One region of the Thalassotalea sp. SU-HH00458 genome, then DNA from elsewhere that is predicted to be linked to it. Evidence: riboswitches for the same ligand, from Rfam matches in the RefSeq annotation. Region 1 holds a riboswitch; the other holds the start of a gene.
The links. Region 1 has a riboswitch for lysine ahead of lysC (lysine-sensitive aspartokinase 3). Riboswitches for the same ligand answer to the same signal wherever they lie in the genome.

Region 1 (11,473 bases):
AAAACCGTTAACGATAATAATGTTGCCGTTTTTGCAGAGATAGATGATCTGCCATTTTTAGAACATAGTGTGGATGTTTGTTTATTAAGCCATGCGTTAGAATTTTCCTTAGATCCTCATCATGTTATTCGAGAAGCTAACCGTGCTTTAATACCCAACGGTTATTTGGTCATTTCCGGATATAATCCATTTAGTTTAGCGGGACTTAATAGTTTTATTCCCTTTAGACGGCAACATTCTCCGTGGAGCGAACGTTTTTTTTCGGCTATGCGAGTTAAAGATTGGTTACATTTAATGGGTTATGAAATTTTAATGGATGAAAAATGTTTACATTCAACCTTAGCTAATAATATTAGCCAAGGGTTTATTTCAAGGCATTGGCGAAAATTCGCTCAACGATTTTTTCCCAATTTTGGCTCTGTTTATGTGATCGTTGCAAAAAAACGAGTGTTACCATTAACGCCTATTAAACCTAAATGGAAATTACGTACCCAACTCAATCCGGTGAATGTTTCAACATTAAATTCGTCCCGGCAGCAAAAAAAGTGTAAATAAGATGCTTTTATTGATGCAAATTAGCTAACATTGTCACCATGAAATTTTTATAAAGTGCCTACCAATGACAAGAAACGAATTTGAACGTTATTTAAATAACTTATTAAAGCCAGAACAAATCAAAGACTTTTGCCCAAACGGTTTACAAGTACAGGGTAGTGAAACCATTAATAAAGTTATTACCGGTGTCACGGCCACGCAAGCGTTGATTGATCGCGCCATTGAAGAGAATGCCGATGCAATTGTTGTCCATCATGGCTACTTTTGGAAAAATGAGTCGTATGTGATCCGGGGTATGAAGCATCAAAGAATCAAAGCATTATTAACACATGATATTAATCTTTTTGCCTACCATCTGCCGTTAGATATTCATCCTGTACTAGGGAATAACGCACAACTTGCAAAATTATTAGCAATAAACACCACTGGCCCTCTTGAACTTGGCAATCCACTAAGTGTTGCAGTGCAGGGGGAATTTTCACAAGCGATTTCAGCCTTAAATTTAACCGAGCGTATTAATATGCAATTAGGCAGAGAGTGTTTGCATATTGCTCCGCCATCGAATAAACCCATAAAAACTATTGCTTGGTGCAGTGGTGGTGGCCAAAACTATATCGAACTTGCCGCTGAGCAAGGAATAGATGCCTTTTTATCCGGAGAAGTCTCTGAACAAACCACGCATGTAGCGCGCGAAATGGATATCCATTTCTTTGCTGCAGGCCATCATGCCACTGAACGATATGGTGCAAAGGCTTTAGGAGATTACTTACAAAAAGAATTATCGCTAGACGTGCAGTTTATTGATATTGATAATCCTGTATAAATGTGACGTTAACTAAGTTGATGATTAAACTTCATGCTTGTTTTCTATGAAATAAAAAATTTAATCATCAGATTTTAACCATTGCACAAATAGTCCGACACTTTCATACCATGCATTTGTTGACTGGGTTAAATTATGGCTTTTCGGTAAATAGTAAGACCAATTTTTTTCACTATCGATATTTTTAACCCATTGACTGGCGGGTGCAGGTGTTACTGCAACGCCATGTTGTTTAAAATAATTCAAGGCTCGCAGCATATGATCAGCATTTGTCACTAAGACAACATGTTTTCCTTTCACCCTTGGCGCGATTAATTCAGCTTCTTCCTCAGTATCTTTTGGAAAGCTTTCAACAATAATTTTTCTCTCTGGTACCCCAAGTAACATGGCCGCTTGCTTAACATTTACTGCATTTGATTTATTATTGTCAAAAGCAGCGCCTGAGGTTATTAATTGAGCTTCAGGGTGCAATTTTAAAATTCGTAATGCTTCGACTAAACGTTGCAATGAACAAGGAAATAATTGCGAGGTAGCGGGGAGCTCAGGATTAGTGGTGTTACCACAGCCCAAAATAACAATGTAATCGACAGGTTTATCACTGTATTGATAACTTTTAAAATTGTTTTCTATAGGGTGCATCACCCGATCAGAAACATAGCCCGTAGATAATAATATCAATAAGCAGCTGGCGCTTAATAAACATTTAAAACTCAGTGACGGTTTTTTATAAAACAAAATCAAAGCTAGTATTAATAATAATGATATTAGGCTTAAGGGCATGATCAAAAAACTTATGATCTTTTTCAGTAAAAACAAATCCATTTTTATTCAGTAAATAAATTGCAAAAAATAATGGTATCAAGCTTTTTGTATAAATTCAGTAGGTCAATTAATTTTCAAGATATTTTTTATCGATTTTTTTATCTTACGAATATAAATTAGGCAATTAAGTTATTGATTAATCGTATCAGATGGGGTTTAATTGCACCGCTGTTAAATTAGACTAAATACTCAAATATTGAATAGCTTTGAAAAGTATTCACTCAATTAAAGGTATTTAAATTTGATTTAACACTCCAGAAGAGGAGCAATAGCTAGGTAGATAACACGAGGAAACCACATTCCTATGACTGTTATTGAGGGAGACTATTGCCGAGGGTATACAGAAACGTGGGGTCTGTTGCTCGGTCACTAAGGTTGAATCCTTAGGATTGTCACCTCTGTTTGGCAATATTGCCAAGTAGAATAGGGTGGAGAGCTTCTGGCTGAAAAGTTAAGCTTTGTACTTTTAATACATCTCTTCATTCAGTCATGCTCTTCCTTGATGTAAATTTAGCTAAATTGATTTAGCAAAATAGGGAGACCTTATCATGTCAGTCATTTCTAACAATGATGATAATCTGATCACCGTATCAAAGTTTGGTGGCACTAGTGTTGCTGATCATCAAGCCATGCTTCGTTGTGCGCATATTATAAAAAATGATCCGACAAACCGTGTTGTGGTTGTTTCAGCTAGCTCAGGCGTCACTAACTATCTTGTACGATTGAGTCAAGCCAATGTTTCAGTAGATGAGCAAAAGCAATTAATTGATAATATAAAAGAAATTCAATTTAAAATTCTTCAAGAACTAAAAGATAGTAAAGCGTTAGAAACGAAAATATTAACGCTTATTGATGAACTAACCGCGTACGCTCAAGCTCAATCGCTTAACCATAGTGCACGCATTGCAGACGCCATTTTATCTTTTGGTGAGCAAATGAGTTCAGTAATTTTTGCGCAAGTTTTACAATCTATTGGTGTTAATGGACATGCGTTTGATGTTCGCCAAATGATGAAAACTAATAGTTTATATGGTCAAGCGGTTGTTGATATCGAACAATTGGCAGACTGTGCTGAAAAAATTCTAAAGAAAAAATTAACGGATCAGGTGATCGTCACGCAAGGTTTTATCGGACAAAACGAAGCAGGTTATACAACCACGCTAGGTCGTGGTGGCTCAGATTATAGTGCTGCGTTAATCGCTGAAGCCCTCAATTCTTCAAGTTTAGCGATTTGGACTGATGTGGTTGGAATCTTTACAACAGACCCGCGAATTACCGATCAAGCACGTGCGATCAAAGAAATTAGTTTTGGTGAAGCTGCTGAAATGGCTACTTTTGGGGCGAAAATTTTACATCCTGCCACTTTAATTCCGGCCATGCGTAAAAATATCCCTGTGTTTGTTGGCTCCAGTAAAGAGCCAGAAAAAGGTGGAACTCGTATTCAGAAAACGGTGGAATCAAAACCCACTTATCGTTCTATATCATTGCGTAAAGAACAAACTTTGGTGACGGTAAAAAGCCCTGCAATGCTCCATGCTAGTGGTTTTCTTGCCAAAGTTTTTGCGGTACTTGCTAAGCATGAATTAAGTGTCGACTTGATCACAACCTCAGAAATTAGTGTCGCGATGACATTTGATAACCCAACGGGCTCAACACAAGCGTTATTAAATTCTACTGTTGTTGACGAATTAGAACAACTTTGTGAAGTGTCTGTTGAAAATGGATTGTCGTTAGTTGCTGTTGTCGGTAATAGTATTCATAAAACAAACGGGGTTGGTACGAGTATTTTTGATGCGTTATCGGGCATTAATGTTCGAATGATTTGCCAAGGTGCCAGTGAACATAATTTATGTTTCTTGGTGAATGAAGCGCAAGCGAATGAAACTGTGGAAAAACTGCATAACACTTTGTTTGCGTAATTAGTTTACGCGGGTTAGGTTAATTTAGTTAGTTTCAGATAAAAAGGTGTTGATATTACAACACCTTTTTATTTTTTATGGCAATTTAAATTTCATACGCTAGTGGATCTTCAACGTTGTTATCGCGAAATGCTTCTAGCCTTTCTTGGCAAGCACCACATTTACCACAAGCTTTTTCACGGCCATTGTAGCATGTCCATGTTTGGCTATAATCTAATGCCATTTTTATTCCATCCGTTAAAATATCAGATTTTGTAACGGTTAAATACGGACTGAAAATTTCCACAGCCTCATAATTAGCAATTTGACAAACATCATTCATTTTCTCGACGAATTCAGGACGACAATCTGGATAGATTGCATGATCACCAGAATGCGCTCCGTAATAAACTTGTGCTGCACCAACAGAGACAGCATAACCAACGGCTAATGAAAGTAAAATCATGTTTCGATTAGGAACAACCGTTGATTTCATCGTTTCAGCTTCGTAATGACCTTCTGGAATATCAATTTTATCGGTTAAAGAAGAACCAGCTAATAACTGATTAATCGTCGTAATATCAATGACTTTATGTGGAATGTTTAACTTTTCACACACGTCACTCGCACATTGCAATTCTTTAACGTGTCGTTGTCCATAATCAAACGATAATGCATACACCTCTTTACCGTCTTTTATCGCACGATTAAGCACGGTGAATGAATCCATGCCCCCAGAATAAATAACAATGACTTTTTTATTAATATTACGATTGATTTTGCTGCTCATGTTTGGACTCTCTGGGGTATAATAGAAAACTTGCGCATTTTACTTGAAATTTCTTCGGCAATAAAGAACGCTATTATGACGACAAAATACAAAATAAACGAATTATTTGAAACAATTCAAGGTGAGGGGGCTTTTACTGGTCAACCCTCTATTTTCTTACGTTTACAAGGTTGTCCTGTTGGCTGCTCTTGGTGTGATACCAAACATACTTGGGAAATTAATTTATCAGATGAAGTAGATCAACAAGTGATGATCAATAAAACGGCGGAGTCTGATAATTGGGCGGCATTAACAAGCGAAGATATCTTGGCAATTTTTAATCGTCAAGGTTTTCAAGCAAAACATATTGTCATTACCGGCGGTGAGCCATGTATGGTGGATTTAACACCACTGTGCACTGTCTTTGAAGCGCAAGGTTACAGTTGCCAAATTGAAACCTCAGGTACCTTTGAAATACAAACCACAGAAAATTGTTGGGTGACGGTGTCGCCAAAAGTCAATATGAAAGGCGGTTATAAAATATTGACTTCGGCGATGCAAAGAGCCAATGAGATCAAACACCCTGTCGCTACCGAGCAGCATGTTGATGATTTAAAGGCATTATTAGTTGAACATGCGGTGACCGCAAAGCCAATATATTTACAACCTATTAGTCAAAAAGAACGAGCAACACAATTAGCCATTAAAACTTGCATTGAAAATAATTGGCGGTTATCTATTCAAATACATAAATACATTGGTATTGAGTAAATTTTTTAACGATCACAATAATGGTTATTGAATCGAATTAATGGTTTAAGTTTTCACTAATGGTAAAGTGATCGTTATCGTGACACCTTTTGGGTTGTGATGATTATTAGCCTTTATTTCACCTTGATGAAACTGACAAATCAACCTTGCGATATAAAGTCCTAAACCTAAGTGTGGTCTTTTATTTTCTTCACTTAATCCATCAAGATCTTGATGGTTGTCCCTGATTGATATCATCGAGTCAAATAACCTTTCTGTCATTTCTTCAGGCAAGTAACGGCCATTATTACTAATATGTAAAATTAAAACATTCGATTTATCTTCTACCGCTAAGGTTATTTTTTTATCTTCACTAAATTCAACGGCATTACCAATTACTTTATCAAGTAGCTGAGCAATGTGCTCTGGAGAGCCCACCATCATAACGTTTTGATCGGGGAAGTTAGCTAGAAATTGATAGTTTTCATAAATTTGACGATAACCTTGTAAACAGCCGTTTAAAACCTGATAAAAATTAAACTTAGTTTTGTCGGTATTTTTTAACATTTGTTCTAATCGGGTTGCTTCACTCATATTGGTTAAAATTAAATTGAGTCGATTTAGTCCTTGTTGTGCTCGCTCAATATAAGCATTTGAATGAGAAGATTGTTGTTTTTGCAAGGTTAAATTTTCTAATGATGTTCTAACCACAGCAATCGGTGTTCTTAACTCATGAGAAAGCCGAGAAGACATGTTCTCCAGATAATGGTTATATTGACTTAATCGACTTACCGCGGTGGCAAAACTTCGTGATAGATCACCAATTTCATCGTTATTCGTTGATGCGATCATCACTTCATTAATTCTGCCGTGTTCATCAATGGCTTGCTCAGCTTGATTACGTAGGGCTCTGATCCTATTCGAGATCCTAGTTGCGAAAAAAAAGAATGCCATAATACCAAAAAGTATGATGGCTAATATGCTGGTAAATAATTTTTCCAGTGCTTGGTTTCTGACCGTGCGAATACCATTATTGGTTTCTTCAACAATAACAGCACCATGGACTTTATTACCAAAATAAATTGGATACGCTGCGGTTAAAATAACGGCTTTATTATCGCTGGAAAGTCGCCATTGAGACTGCGGAATACCTTGTAAGGCGGATTCAATATGTTTACCTGTCAGGTTTTGGGCATCATAAAGTTGATCAATAAATGCTTTCGGTGGTTGGGTTAATAATCGGTTAAATAATGGTTTCAATAAAGATTGTAACTCGGTACGCCAATCTTCTTGATTTTGATTAATTTTATTTTTTTGCCAAAGGCCATTGGCCTGTTGAATATCGCCTGCTTTGGCGAGTACGCGATGATGTTGGTCGACAACCCATACACTTGAATTGGTGTAACTCATGCCTTTAACAATACGTTCTATTTCTGGAGAGGGCACGAGTATTGTGCCTAACGAATCTTTATTGGCTGTATTCGCGCTGGCTATAATACTGTTTGTTTGTCCAAACCTCTCATCAACATCGTGAATAGCAAAGGCTAAATTATCACTAATATTTTTTAACGGGATCCGAAACTCAATATTATAACCTTGGGTCGTTTCAAGCCATTTTCCTTGGATAAACAGAGCCGGGGTTGGAGGAGTAAGATCGTCATTTTGTATTTGAAAGATATCTAACCATCCAGCTTGCTTATTTGCGACAAGATAGCGTTGAAATTTACCTTCAGGAGTTGTGAAAGCCAGCTCTAAACGGTCATTCAGATTAATACTGCGGGCGTTTTTATCACGGTAAATGACTTTATCATCGACAACGCTGACGAAAAAATACAAATACTTATCATATTTGCCAACGGCTGCTGTGTAATTATTTGAGAGCTTTTCAAGCGGTAAAGTTGCTTTGGAATCGCTATTGGTCACTTGGTTATTAACACCGTAATAATGCGATTTAGCGAGATAGTTTGGCCAATCTTGGTGACTGCCATCTAAATTTATTGGATGGTTCAGTTGATAACCATATAAATCTTTCCCTTTTTCGACACTTGGTAAAAAGCTCGCTTGGTTATTAAACAGATTGGGGCGCTCATGCAATGCCGTGGCAAGGGCGCGTGCAGTGCCAATAATGGTTTGCTCTTGACCAAACCTTAAATATTTTTCCATCTCCCACACATATTGATAGCCAAACCAAGGAATAACGACTAAAAAGGATGAAAGTAATAATAACTTACTGCGTAAACCAAACCTAAACTTCATACTTGAGAAGTTACCTTGTTATTGACACTTGTTGTGTTTCCTTGCTCCCATCGATAACCCATGCCATAAACCGTTTCAATACAGTCAAAATCTTTGTCACGAAGATTAAATTTTTTCCTGATCCGTTTAATATGTGAGGTGATTGTACTGTCATCAACATAAATTTTAGAATCTTGCATCAGTTGTTGGCGGTTTTTAACATGACCAGGAGTTTTGGCTAAGGCATAAACCATCCAAAATTCTGTTATTGTTAAATCAATTAGCTTATCTTGCCATTTTACCGTCATTCTTTGACTATCGATGGTTAAATCATTGACGGTGAGTAAATGATCTTGTTCAGTGGGTTTATTTAAAGCGTCTTCACGTCTAAATAACGCTGAAATTCTTGCGGTTAAATGAGGTAAGCTAATATCTTTGGTTAAGTAGTCATCTGCGCCAATGCGCAAACCCGACACAGTATCGACATCATTGTCACGGGCGGTTAAAAAAATAATCGGTAAAGTCACCGATAAATTTCTTAACCATTGGCATAAAGTGAAGCCGCCATCATATTCTTGTTCTAGGCCAATATCTAAAATAACTAAATGAGGTAACTTAATACTAAAGGCTTGTGTCGCTGAAGCTCTATTGGCATAAGTTTGAACTTGATAACCTTGTGCTCTAAGTACATCAGCATAGTTTTCTCTAATCGCGGCTTCATCTTCGACGATAGCAATTCTTTTTGACATTTATATATCTTTACCTAAATCGACTTGACTCAAGTTATTTGAGACGTATCTGTTTTATTGACAACGTCACTATATAAAAATTTATCAATAAATTCCTGAATTTCGTCACATTGCCATATTGTTGCCACATTTGTTTATTGCATTGCCATTATTGTGACCTTTTAATGGCATTTTTACTTGGTTTAATAAAGTCATCACAAAGAAGCGAAGACAACGCTTAAATTTTAACTTTAACTAACTATCAATAATGGTGGCATTATGAAAAATTCAACTTTAAATCAAGTGACGATAAAAAAAACTTGCTTAGCATGCTTTGTAGCAACCTCATTAATTTCAACACCCTTAATGGCAAATGATGATGTAAAAACGAGTGAATTGACTAAAGCAGAGCAACATAAACAAAACGAAAATATTGGCTTTGGAAGTGGTCTTGTATTAGGGGCTGTAGTAGCAGGGCCAGTAGGGGCTTTTGTTTCAGGGATCCTAGGTGTGTTTACAGCAAAACATATCAATGTCAGTAATGATAAAGATGAGTTAGTAGTGCAACTTTCAAAAGAACAGAATAACCATCAACTTGCCCTAGCAAATTATCAGCGAAAAATGGAGCAAATTGAACAAGAATACCAAAATGAATTACTCGCATTACAAAACAGTCAACACAATACAACACAATTACAAGCTGAAAACTTATTAATGAGTTTACAATTTTCAACTGGGTCAAGTGATATTCAACCGCATTATCAAGGTCAAATTGATTCGTTAGCGAGTTTACTCAAGCAAGCGCCTGAATTGATGATTGATTTATCAGGTTATACCGATTTACAAGGTAACGAAGCGCTTAACCATGCCTTATCAATTGCTCGAGTCAATGCGGTTAAACATGCTTTAATAGATAAAGGAATAACAGCTGAACGCATCAACTTATTTGCTTATGGAGAAGAGTCTCCGGTTGTCGCTAATAATCAGCAAGAAGTTAGTTTTTATGATCGACGCGTTGTTATCAAACTTAAAACTAGTCATGATTCAACAGGAGAGTCTTTAAAGCAACAACAAATGGTGGGAAATTATTAACGCTAATTCGAAGAATCATGGTACTAGATAGCGGTAAAGTCACAAAGAAAACCAAGACGTTATTTTAATAGCCTATTACGTCAATATAGAGCGACTATTTTTCAATAGTGGCTCTTTTTCTATGGTAAATAAATTATCTTGTATTCGACAAATTCTTTTTCATTTTGACAGTCATAACATGATTATTAACGTGTATAAAACAGCCATTAACGCTAAAAATCATTTCTGAAAATTGAATGGACGTGCTGTCGGGAAATTTTACATAAGTAAAAGCATAATAATTCCACCTTCTGTAACTTTATGATTCTTAGTGAATTACTGGGATGGCATCTTTTATGCTTTCTAATATTTTTAACGTACTTTTAGCCATACATAAATACCTTTCATTTTTGATGAGAAGGGATTAAAAGGAAAACTCAAATGAAATACAAATTTCTGAAAGGCTTAGTTACTAGCTTTGCATTGGCCATTAGTTGTACATCAAATGCAGCATTAATCTATGGTTCAGATCCCATAAGTGCAGGTACACCATTAACCGTGTTTGATACTAATACAGGCACAACTACCGTTTTAGGTTCGAGTCTTTGGAATTTAGGCTTAGCCTTTGATAATAGTAACTCACTTTTTGGGATAAATGGTACTTCTGTCTATTCAGTTGACATTAATAATGGCTCAACCTCACTTATCGGCAGTGGACTTTGGCAAGGGAGTTCAGAGTCAGCAACCTTTGATTTAAATAACAACTTGTTAAGCGCTACCAGTACTGGTTTATATAGTATCAATACCTCTAATGCGGCGACAACTTATTTAGGAGCATTTGTAGGGCATAGCTCATACGATGGAATATCAGTTGCAACAACCAATGTAGAAACTATTTTAGGAACCTTTCTTGCAGGTTCTATCTTTGCTGTTGACTCTGGTCAATTGTATGTTATTGATCCTAATACACTAGTTTCTACTTTTTTAATGTCTGCACCAGCAAGTGAAACGATCGCTTTTGATGCCAATGGGAATTTATATGCTAATGACTATACTAATGGTTATTATCTTTTAGATCTCGTCAATCAAAATCATACATTTCTAGGGGGAAGTGGACATTTTGGCTCTGCTGTATATGGCGCATACTCTCCTCAAACAGACGTTCCTGAACCTTCAACACTAGCTATTTTTGCTTTGGGCTTAATAGGGTTGGCTTTCCGTAAATTTAACCAAAAAGGTTAAATATTTACGTGGTAATGTAAAACACTGATCAATTAGATCAGTGTTTTTATTTTTAAAGACAAACAACACCATATCTAACGTTGATGTTGAGCCGTTTTGGGCTGTTATTTTAAATTGTCTCCATCAGAATCAATCAACATTAGTCTGTTAAAGTTCTTTCATCACTTTTGTTAATTAATTTTCTTGATAAATATAAAAATAAAAATAAATATTTTTACTGAAAAAATAAGCCGCTTTGCTATTTCAGCAAAACGGCCCTAGTAGATAAAACAAGCAATGTGTTACCTTGTTTGCGTATTAAACTTATTATTTAATACATTGATAAAATGGTCTTTAACATAAGCGTTAATTTGCAAGTGGTGAAACATATCCATCCGGTTTTAAGGCTAAAACATCACAGTTTAAATTATCAATTAAATGTTCAGCAGTATTCCCGATCAGGGCAGCGGATAATCCTGTTCGGCCAATAGTACCTAAGATCACTAATTCTGCATCTAATTCGTCTGCCAGCCTGACAATGATATCTTCTGGTAAACCTTCTTCCACATGGGTGTGCTCTTTACTGATTGCAAACTGTTGA
Region 2 (11,473 bases), on a different contig from region 1:
GACCTTGTATAAGTCATCAATTTCGCGATTATTTTGTAAAAACTGTTGGAATTGATGGGGTGACATTTGCCTTGGTGGATTAAAACTTTGGTTACTTTTATTTTTTACATGCTGAGCATGTTGAGTATTGATTACTTGAGCCGTTGCTTTACTCGGCATCGTTGGTATTTGCTCGGCATTTGCAATGGAACTGACCAGAGTCATTCCAAGCAATACGCCGGCATATAACGGATTGTTTTCTATTTTCACGACATTACCCTCGGGGTTTTATTATTATTAATTTGCTTAAAAAGCAACCGAAAGTATATTGTATAAAGTATATTAATCAACAATAAATTAACATTTGAACAACAATTTTGAATAATTAATGAGTGATTTTTACGAGAAGAAAGCCGATCTTTTCAGCAAAAGTTCTTGATAAAAAGAAAATAATGATTGAAAGATAACCAAAACATCGCTTGAGAAAAGTGTAAATTTTTACTCTCTTGAAGTGGAATTACACAGAATTAAACATGATTGTGACAAAAATCGATTAATTTTTTGTCGACTGTCAATAGGGAAGGTAAATAAAGACTCTAGGTTTTATTCATCCCAAGGAAGGTTCATCGACAATTGAATATCGACCATGATAAGCGCTAATTTTCTATTAAACGTTGTGGATACTTAATTTCAGAAAACATTCATGCTTAATGCAATCACATTAATTGAAGAAGCCTTAACAAAAACGGATCCAAGCATCACAACATTCGCGCGCAGATTAGCCATTGACGCGCTTATACTAAGCTCAACCAGTATCGTCTCCGTCAGGCTGAAACATTAAACGTTGAACTAACTTCACCCAAAATCAGCTTATTAAGATGTACTAAGCCAAACGAAACATTCGCTTGATAATATATAAATTTACTATCAAGCGTATGTTCAACCCTATACTTTACCAATAAGCTTCGAGTGATTTAACCGCTTTAAGTTGTGGTGTTAATTGCGCTTTATCACCAACAACCACTAACGTCATTTTTTCAGGCGTTAAGTATTTACTGGCCATTTCACTGATCTCCTTTGGTGTTACGTTATAAACATTAGCAACGTAATCCTTTAGGTAAGTATCACTTAATTGGTGAAGCTCAATAAATGAAAGTTGATTGATTACGGCAGCTCGAGACGAGTTTCTTAAGACAAAAATACCCGCCATATAATTTTTAATACCATCAAGCTCTTCTTTAGACGGCGGTGTTTTGGCAAGCAAATTAATTTCATTAAAAACTTCAGTTAATGCTGCTCCCGTAGACTCTAATGTGATGTCTGCAGATTGAAACCAGACCCCTGAATTCACACGATTGACAACAGTAGAGTATGGCGAATAGGTATAGCCTTTATCTTCACGAATATTACTAGTAATTCGACTAGAAAATGCGCCACCTAAAAGCGTATTCATCATACTCATCGCCAAGGCATCTGGGTGATCTGGAGCAATCGCGGCTAAACCTAAACGAATGGTCGATTGAGGTGAATTTTCTCGCTCAAGCATAATTAATTTAGGTCCTGTTTGGCTAATCACCGACATTGATTTTTTAGCTTGACCTTTCTGCCAGCTAGAAAAAGCGCTCGCGATTTTTTCACTTAAGCTCGCTTGTTCAAAGACGCCAGAAATATATAAATGACTACGCCCTGCCACCAAATTTTTCGCTAAATATTGGCTAATATCATCGCCTGAAATACCTGATAAACTTTCCTCTGAAGGGTAAAGCTCACCATAAGGATGATTGGCATAAATCGCTTTATAAAAAGCTTGCGATGCAATATTACCAGGTTGGGATAACTGTACTTTGAGTTGACGAGTACGATCAGTTTTAATACGCGTTAAATCACTACTTGCTAACGCTGGGTTTAATACCATATCAGCGAGTACATCAATGGCATCAGTTGAAAATTCACTTAATACATCAACGCCAAGCCAACTTGAATCCATCGCGACTGATGAATTGATTTGTCCCCCCATGCTAGCAATATTTTCTGCAATTTCTTTAGCCGATTGAGTCTTAGTACCTTGTCTTAACATTTCGTAGCTTAAATCAGCCAACCAAGGTTGGTTGCCATCATCGATATTTCCAGTGTTGGTGATCAGCCGTATTGTCGCTTTAGGGGTAGTGCCATAAGGAATAAAAGTCACTTTCAAACCGTTATCTAACTGCATCGTCGACGTTTTTGGCACTTGAAAGTTGCTTGGCTTACTGCCTACTGGTGGCTGTTCTTTCGCATAAAGTGAAGCAATTAAACTAAACGATAAAATACTGGCAACTGCCAACAAGTTGAATGATTTTTTAATTAAAGACATTTTATTCTCCTTCACTTGTTTGGCTGACTGAATCAGTATTGGATGCTTTTTTATCAGGATCTTCACCCGGAGTAACCGTTAATATTGTCCGATTAGTATTGCGTAAATATTCCTTAGCAGTACTCATAATTAATTCTGGTGTTACTTCTTTAAAAGAAGTTTCTAAAGCATTTATTTTTGCTGGGTCATTATCGAATAGCGCAAAACTTGCTAATAAATCCGCTTTACCAAAACCATAAAACTGATCTAATGAGTCAAACAAACGCGAACGAATTTTAACAATCGCTCTAGACATTTCTTCTTCCGTTAAAGGTTGCTCTTCTAAACGAGTAATAACTGAATCAATCGCTGCGCTTATCTGTGCTTGGCTAACATTTTCGTCATGCGTAAACGAACTCATCCACAACATGGGGCCGTTATAATTAAACATATTCCCTAATAAATAATTGATACCGCCGCCAATCTGACCAGTAATTTGCTTATTTTTTACTAGCTCTTGATACAGCAAGCTATCTTCACCTTGCACCAAAATTTGATCAATAATTCCCATCGCATAATACTCTGGGGTATTGCGTTCAGGCATTTTATAAGCAAATGCATAAGCTGGTTTCGGCGCTAATTTATCAAACTTATTAAACTTTAATTCTTTTTCTTGACGTAGTTCCGTTAAATCAGGTGCCGGTGGTAATTCACTTGCAGGCAACTTAGCAAAATACTTTTCAACCATAGCTTTTGCTTCAACTATATTGATATCACCCACTACCACTAATGCTGCATTGTTAGGTGCATAATAAAGGTTAAAAAAATCATCAACGTCTTTTAAACTTGCGGCATCTAAATCCTCCAAATCACCATAAAAGTTATGGGCGTTGAACCAATTAGAATAAGCATATTGAGGCATATCTAACCAAGGAAAGCCGCCATAGGGCTGGTTAAGTACATTCACTTTTACTTCATTTTTAACGACGCCTTGTTGGTTGGTTAAATTTTCTTGCGTAATGGCTAAGCCTTTCATTCGATCAGCTTCAGCCCATAAAAAGGTTTCTAATTTATGAGACGGTACTATTTCAAAGTAATTAGTGTAGTCAAATCTGGTCGAGCCATTTAGTACGCCGCCATTAGCATTCACTAACTTAATGAATTCCATCTTGCCAAGGTTTTCTGAGCCCTGAAACATCATATGTTCAAATAGATGGGCAAAACCGGTGCGGTCTCTTGGTTCATTTCGAAAACCAATATTATAATAAACGGCCACTGTCACCGTGGGAGCAGTATCATCAGGAGATAATACGACTTTCAAGCCGTTATCTAAGGTGAAATATTCTATTGGGACATTGAAACTTGCTACGGTAGGACTTTCGTTTGATTTGTCAGCTATTTTTTCAAGCAACGTTTGTTGTGACGGCGCAGCTGATTCGCTTTCTTTGACTTGTTCTGGTTGGCTACATCCCGCGAGTAATAACGAAAATAAGCCACCATAAAACAATGCTTTTTTATGTTCCATAACCTTTCCCTTGTATTTTTTTTATACAGATTGCCCTTAATAACAGCAACCGTCAATAACTAAGCTATATTTTGAAAAGGTTTTGTAAGATAGATAAAATAAAAGAGATTTAACAGCGTTACATTGGCGACTGTTTTTACTCTTCTAAAATAAAAAACTCCGTAAAGACTTTATATAATTCAGTGCCTTGATTTACGCTTGCCGAAGCAAAATGCAGGATAGGGATCACCTCATGATCTAAAGAGACATAATGCAGCGGATCAGCATCGCCTTTTTCTTCAAAGTGATAATTATCCATTCGCAAAATCCGCGCTAGTGGTTCGCCCGCTTTGAGAGGCTTGCCAAACTCCGCCAAATAATCAACCATGCCACCCATAGGGGAATAAAACGCTTTATAGTCTTTTAAATAACAAGCGAAACGGGTCATTTTTTTGGGCTGATACGCGCTTGTATCGATGACTCCTTTGTATTGCAAATAACTTAATATACTTTTGGCATCTTCAAGCGCAACATCAAGATCAATTTGCTCTTGAGAGCCCAATTCAACAGTAAAGCTTTCTTTGTTTAAGGTATTTGAGCTAATAGAAAATTTGATCCCTAATTCTGCAAACGCTTCTTCTAACTTCCACCATGGACAAAAAGTCGCTTCATCTAAAGCCCCGTCAAACGCGTTAGGGATCAATAAGGTATGTGGAATATCGAAATATTTTGCGCTTTCTACTGCATACTCAGGACAATATAAATGCTTACTTGAAATAGGCCCAGTATGAAGGTCTAACACTAAATCAGCCTGATGAGCTAAACGTTGTAATTGATAAGCAATACGTTGTCCGGTGGTTAAGCCAAAAATATTATGATCGAGTTTTTGTTCAATACTATCGATCATTAATGCCTTAAAATTTGCCTCAATGGTCTTGTCATCTTTACCTATACTATCGCGCACGAAAGGTTTAATGATACTTTCGTCAAAATGATACATACGATTCCAATTTACCCCAGTAATAGGATCGAACCGACCTAAGGTATATTCACCATTTTTATGGTTACAACCGACAGGATTAGCATAAGGAACTAAGGTAATATCACCTTTAATTTGTGTATTTCGAAGTAATTCAAGTAATTGAAATATTACCGCATTGCCTTGTACTTCAGCGCCATGCATATTTGCTTGAATATATACACTCGGCGCATCACTTTGACCTTTTAAGCGATATACCGGTACCGTTAATGCGGCACCACTGGCCATCTCACCAACATGCATGACTTCTTTAGAAAATTGTGTCATTTTACTTCTCAATTATTATTTGGTTATGCTAAATCTTATTGTTCGTTATTATCGTTTTATCTTAAATACCAATCAGCTGATTCTGCAGCTCGTACTTCGGTTAGCTCCCCTTGGCTATAGGTATATTCAGCAGCAATTTGATGACAAAGAAAAAATGGCATACTTTCAGTAAAACCATAAGCCCCGGCATAACCAAAAATTAGCTGATCGCCCACCTGCACGTCATTAGGCAGTGGTAGATGGCCTAATTTATCCATACTGGTACACAACGGGCCATGAATATCAAAATATTGCACATCCGCAGAAGAGTCACGTAATAAGCTTACCGGAAAAGGTTGATCGGTAATCGCAGGTCGTAAAAGGTGATTTATGCCAGCAGAAAGGACTAATTGCTCTTGCTGGTAATTCAGTTTTCGATCAACCACAGGCGCGACATAATAACCACATTCGGCAACAGCAAAACGCCCTAATTCTAACCAAAGCTCTGCTACATTGGCTTGTGCTTTGATATTCGCTAAATCTGTTAATATCTTTTGCCAAGATAGTTTTTGCCCTTGCTCAAGATAATCGATACCTAAGCCGCCACCTAAATCGAGAATATTAAGTGACATGCCAATATCGTTTGCCAAGTCAACTAAAGGCTCTACCATTTGTTGCCATAATGAGTACATTTTTTCATTACTGAGCATATTGCCCCACTGAAAAATATGTAATCCGCAGAGATCTAATTGATTAAAGTCATCTACATGAATATTTTGCCACTCTGCAACTGACAAACCGAAAGGCGTTAAACTATTACCACCTAATGGATTTTTTTCACCATCAGGCCATTGTAATTGTACTCTTAATAACACTTGCGGTTTGACTTTCTGCTCACTGGCCACTTCATTTAGCCAATTAAGTTGATTCACACTTTCAACAACAAAAGTATTAACCCCTTGTTCGATAAAACGAGCTAACTGTTTTTTCGATTTGGCAGGACCAGTATTTAAAATTCTATCGCTACTGATCCCCTGTTTAAGTACTTGATGCAACTCTCCAGTACTCGCTACATCAAAATTAAACCCCGCACCATCGAGTGTTTGAATAATGCTGGATAACGGATTCGCTTTCACTGCAAACCAAAGTTTGATGACATCTTGCTGTTGTAAATGTGCTAAATGCGCTTTTAAGGCATCAAGATGATAAACAAAGTAAGCTTGCTCATGCTCATTTTTCGTTTGATGTGCAAGTAGGCTAGGTTGAAATTGTTTATCGGCTTTAAATTGCTCAAGCCACACTGGGAGATTAGTATATGCACTCATATTTTCACTCAAGGGATTGTTTTATCATTGATTGTTTGCGTTTAACGCAATAAAGATTCTAATTCTAGTGATGCGTTACTCTTTTCATCGCGATATTTTACGATTAACGCACATGCCATATTCAACCCTTGAGACTGAGCCCACTCACCTTTCACAGGACGTGTGCCTGGCACAACAATCGCTCGTTCAGGTATATCAGCGCCTTTTTCTAACATCACTTGATTGACACAATCATAAACAGGTACTGACGCTGATAAAGAAACTCCCGGCGCTAAAACCGCGCCTTTCTTAACAACAATACCTTCAACAATAACAACCCCTGCACTTAAAAAAGCATCATCTTCAATTATCACGGGGCTAGCGCCTACAGGCTCTAAAACACCACCGATTTGCACGGCAGCTGATACATGAACATTCTTACCGATTTGGGCACATGAACCAATTAATGCATGACTATCTACCATAGTGCCAGAGTCAACAAACGCACCTACGTTAATATAAGCGGGTGGCATAATTATGACTCGTGGAGCTACATAAGCCCCACGACGAACAGATGAACCACCGGGTACTAATCGCACCCCGTTTTCAACGGTAAATTCACGGGCTGGTAAATTATTTTTATCAACAAAGCCTTGGTATATTCCTGAAAATTCGGTATTTTCTCCAGCTTTAAATGCCGCTAAAATCGCTTCTTTGGCAGCAATATTCGCTTGCCAATTACCTTGTTCATCTTGATTCGCGGCACGTATCGTACCTGCCTCTAACTCAGCTAATGTGTCTTGCCAATTCATTACTACTTAACTCCAATGATTTGTTTTAAATTTACGATTGGCTTTGCTCAAGCCATTGATTTATTTCGATATCTATTGCCATTAAAGACTTTAACGCAAACGGATTATCGGTGATTTCTAACGCGGTGAGAGGGGCACGTAAAGTTGGGTAATTCAACCTATTCGTGAGATGCATTAATACTTTAACCGGAATAGGACTAGCGACTTGAAATAAAACCTCCACTGCTTTATCCCAAATGGGAAATAATGTTTGATGCTGACCCGCTAATGCCATATTTACATAACGATGCGTAGCTTGTGGCCATACATTTGCAGCTACTGAAACCAGACCTTTTACACCAGCTTCAAGCAAGTGTGCAACCATGGCATCTTCACCGCTATATATGTCAAGTTCAGGACATTGTTGAGCATATGATTTAAAGGTATCCATATCACCGCTTGCTTCTTTCATGGCCCAACAGTTTTTATGGCTTTGAATATTTTTCATCACAGCTAGCGGAATATTAATGCCACTTCGTGATGGAATGTTATAAATCATGCACGGGTGTTCAGATTGCTCTAAAAGCTCACTAAACCAATGAGTTAAACCTACTTCTCCTGGTTTTGTGTAAATAGGGCAAGTTAATAAGTAAGCAGAGATTTCGAGATCATTACACTGGGATATCCACGCTAATTGATTAGGTAGATTATAACCGCCTACTGACACCATTAGGGGAACAGTTAATGATAAAGCACTTACACATTTAACCACCGATAATTGCTCTGTAGGGGTTAAGGCTAAGCCTTCCCCTGTACTGCCGAGTAAAGCAATACCATTTCCTGCATTAGCTTGCTCTATGGCGAGTTTTTCTAACGTAACAAAATCAACGTCTCCATTGAGCAACATTGGTGTCACTAATGCTGTCCACAGACGCGTTTGTGCAACCGTTTGAATTTGTTGGGATTGGTTTTTAGTAGCGCTATTCGTTTGATTCATTTCTCTCGAACTCAACTTGTTCGGAGAACTTTAAGGCGTTTGCATAGCCTCAACTTGTGATGAAGAGAGGCTTACAAAGGCCAGAAGCTCTCCACCAGTATTAACATTAAATATTTTAGAAAACTTAAGGTCTAAAACACATAATAAATAGGTGACAATTGTTAGGATTCAACCTAAACAACCGACAAATACATCATCAAAATATGTAATTATCTCGGCGTTAATCTCCATTACTATCAATCACTAGAGTTTGATCTCTTCATGATAACTACCTAGTTAACGCTCCTCTTCTGGCCCTTTTGGGATAACTTGTCCTTCGATGTTTACATGACAAGTTAACTTAAATAAGGGACGCCACTATTAGAACATTTATTCTAAAGCGAAGCAATAGCCGTCTAGCCATCAAAAATCTTATCTCGTATCAGAGTTAATCGTTAATTTTCTCAGGGTTTCGGTTTTGCATGGCAATTTCAATAGGAACAAGACGATCTTGCCCCCAACAAATTATTTCTTGATATTTAAAACACGGAACGCCCCAAAAGCCCAATGTTTCTAATTCAGTTTGGTTAACGTCTGACCATTGTTGCCAATCATGTTGCTGTGCGTATTCTTTGGCTTTGTGATAATCAAGGTTTATTGATTGACAGATCAGTTTCATTACTTGATGTTGTGAAAGATCATAGTTATTTACATAGATAGCTTCAAAAGCCGCGCTTATAAATGCGACAGCTTTCCCGGTAAATTCGGCATAACTGAAAATTTCATAACAATTAACAATGCCTTGTACAAGTGGATCATTGAAGGTTTTAAAAGGGATATTCGCTAAGTTAGCTTCTCGATGAGCATCAAAATAGATATAGCGTGACTTGTTAATGGGCATTTCCAATCCTCGCATTAACATAGGTAAAACCGGCTTAATTATCAGTCTCGTATTATATTTTTGCGCCAATTTTTTAACTTTTTCAAAGCCGATATATGAATAAGGACTGCGTAAAGAAACAAAAACCTCACAAGTGTTTTCATTAGATAAACGCTCACTATCGGTATTATCGCTTTCATCCTGACTGGCTTGGTTATCGGTTAACAAATTAGCAGTATATTTATTAATTTTATCTGTATGAATCAAGCCCAGAGCAATCAGTTTTCTTTCTAAATGAAGTAATCGGTCGATCCCTAAATACCAATCTCCTGCAAAAAATAGCGTTGCCGGTAAATAATGACCTTTATTATTCAGTCTCTGCTGATTTTTGATTTGAAAATTAATCAAAGGAGTGGAAGGATTATAGTAAAAATCAAATTCGTCAAACCAAGTTTGTTCAAATATTTTCATGGCTTGCGTGACATTTTTTTCTTGCAACTGCCAAAGTTGTTGGCCAGTGACTAAAGCTTTAGCAGAAGGATAACCTGCAATGGCTTTAAGCCCATATTGTTGAGCAATATAATTAGCATCTTGTAGCGCCCATGCTCGCCTTAGCTTAGGATCAATTGAGATACTTGGTACCGCTTCATATATAAGAAATAGTTTTAATTTAATGTTAAACCGCTGTTCCAAATCATGTAAAACTTGCACCAGCATAAAACTGTGGGGGTCGTTAAGTGCTAAATAAACTTCAACACTCGGCTTATCAGCAAATATATTCGGCCAATGCAAATACTTAAGCGTTAATATATGCGCTCTGGTTTTACTTCTCAGCCATGCTGCTTTCATTTTTGAAAATAATTTAGCGGTAATGGTAATGCCCTTATTTTAACGTCCATATTAAACATTCAAACCGTGATATTAGTCTTGGTGAATGATTGGTGAATTCGATAACTTATTGTAGAATAGCGCCATCAAATAACGTAAATGAATCATAGGCTACTTATCTTGCTTTGTAAGCTTATAAATTAGGTAATTCAATGTATTTAAGTAACTTAAGCCAAGTATTAATTCGTAACGAATCACTATTATTGGCAACGACTCCTTTATTAATTAACATGCCAAATGATGAGTTGTCACAGAGTCTAACATCTTTAAATAAAGAATGTGATATCACCTACTTTGATAACAATTTTGAATTACACCAACAGCATCAACAAAACCAACAATGCCACTGTGTTTTTGCTGCACATTATCAAACACAAAAAAAACATGACTTAGTTATTATTCAATTTCCTAAAAGCAAGCAAGAGCTATTATTTACTTTTGCGATGTTAGCGCAATGTTCAACAGCAGAAACGAGAATATTGATTGTCGGGGAAAATAAAAGTGGCATAAAATCCATTAACAAATTGCTCAAAGAGCAAACAAACTTTTGCGACAAAATTGATTCAGCGCGCCACTGTACCTTAGTTGAAACGCAATTATCTAACCATCACCGCACATTTAATCTTGAAGAGTGGTTCCATTATTATAATGTCGCTATTGGCTCTCTCACTTTCAAAGTTGCCGCATTACCCGGCGTTTTTAGTCAAGCTAAGTTAGATACAGGTACGCAAGTTTTACTCAATAACTTACCTAAAGAAGTCACGGGAAAGGTGCTTGATTTTGGATGTGGAGCTGGAGTAATTGCTTGCTACTTAGGCTTAAGTTGTTCTCAATCAGAATTAACGTTAGCTGATGTCAGTGCGCTAGCACTCGTTTCATCAGAAAAAACCCTTTCACTAAATGGATTAACAGGTAAGGTGATTGCAACAAATAGCTTGTCAGACATTACTGAGAAATATCAGCATGTCATTTCCAATCCTCCTTTTCACCAAGGGATAAAAACCCATTATGAAGCGACAGAGCGCTTTTTAGCTGGGGTTAAAAAACACCTAAATAAACAAGGCTCGTTAACCATTGTTGCCAATAGTTTTCTAAAATACCAACCGATTATTGAGCAATCTTTAGGGCAAACTGAAATTTTGGCCGTAGAACGAGGTTTTACTATTTATCATGCGAGGTTGAAACGCTAACTCAACAGATTTAAAACATAATTCTGTAAGAAAAGTTGAAATCTGTTAAGTTATCAATAATTATCTAAATAGCTGTTATTAATCTTAGAACAACTCAATATGCCAAAAACCCATAAAATAAGCTCAATTCGTCGTTCAATTTTGATCACAGTATTAGGCTTTGTTTTTGTTTTTATTTCACTCGCTATCTTTTATATTTCTAGTACTTTTCTGAAAGAGTCGAAACAACAGTACAAGCAAAATATTATTGATTTAGGTAACTATGTTGCTCAATTAAGTGTGGAAGATATTCGTACAAATAAGCTTAATAACCTCAACAACAAACTTGATAATTTCAAATCATT

Region 2: it holds a riboswitch for lysine, as region 1 does, so the genes downstream of both, dapA (4-hydroxy-tetrahydrodipicolinate synthase) here and lysC (lysine-sensitive aspartokinase 3) in region 1, are expected to answer to the same signal.

Annotation. Positions count from the first base shown of each region.
Region 1 covers NZ_BAABWW010000013.1:30,587-42,059, reverse strand. Annotated here, with positions in the region: gene ABXH06_RS16780 (class I SAM-dependent methyltransferase) at 1-555, shown strand, start outside; gene ABXH06_RS16775 (Nif3-like dinuclear metal center hexameric protein) at 620-1,378, shown strand; gene ABXH06_RS16770 (ElyC/SanA/YdcF family protein) at 1,439-2,056, opposite strand; lysine riboswitch at 2,451-2,647, shown strand; gene lysC (lysine-sensitive aspartokinase 3) at 2,749-4,119, shown strand; gene queC (7-cyano-7-deazaguanine synthase QueC) at 4,205-4,888, opposite strand; gene queE (7-carboxy-7-deazaguanine synthase QueE) at 4,964-5,638, shown strand; gene pdsS (proteobacterial dedicated sortase system histidine kinase) at 5,684-7,873, opposite strand; gene pdsR (proteobacterial dedicated sortase system response regulator) at 7,870-8,601, opposite strand; gene pdsO (sortase-associated OmpA-like protein PdsO) at 8,860-9,672, shown strand; gene ABXH06_RS16735 (PEP-CTERM sorting domain-containing protein) at 10,093-10,893, shown strand; gene uspE (universal stress protein UspE) at 11,239-11,473, opposite strand, start outside.
Region 2 covers NZ_BAABWW010000002.1:171,931-183,403, reverse strand. Annotated here, with positions in the region: gene ABXH06_RS03775 (collagenase) at 1-249, opposite strand, end outside; gene ABXH06_RS03770 (M16 family metallopeptidase) at 932-2,332, opposite strand; gene ABXH06_RS03765 (M16 family metallopeptidase) at 2,334-3,836, opposite strand; gene ABXH06_RS03760 (succinylglutamate desuccinylase/aspartoacylase family protein) at 3,973-5,121, opposite strand; gene ABXH06_RS03755 (PLP-dependent decarboxylase) at 5,178-6,425, opposite strand; gene ABXH06_RS03750 (2,3,4,5-tetrahydropyridine-2,6-dicarboxylate N-succinyltransferase) at 6,467-7,216, opposite strand; gene dapA (4-hydroxy-tetrahydrodipicolinate synthase) at 7,248-8,192, opposite strand; lysine riboswitch at 8,269-8,490, opposite strand; gene ABXH06_RS03740 (DsbA family protein) at 8,620-9,900, opposite strand; gene ABXH06_RS03735 (methyltransferase) at 10,092-11,129, shown strand; gene ABXH06_RS03730 (sensor histidine kinase) at 11,229-11,473, shown strand, end outside.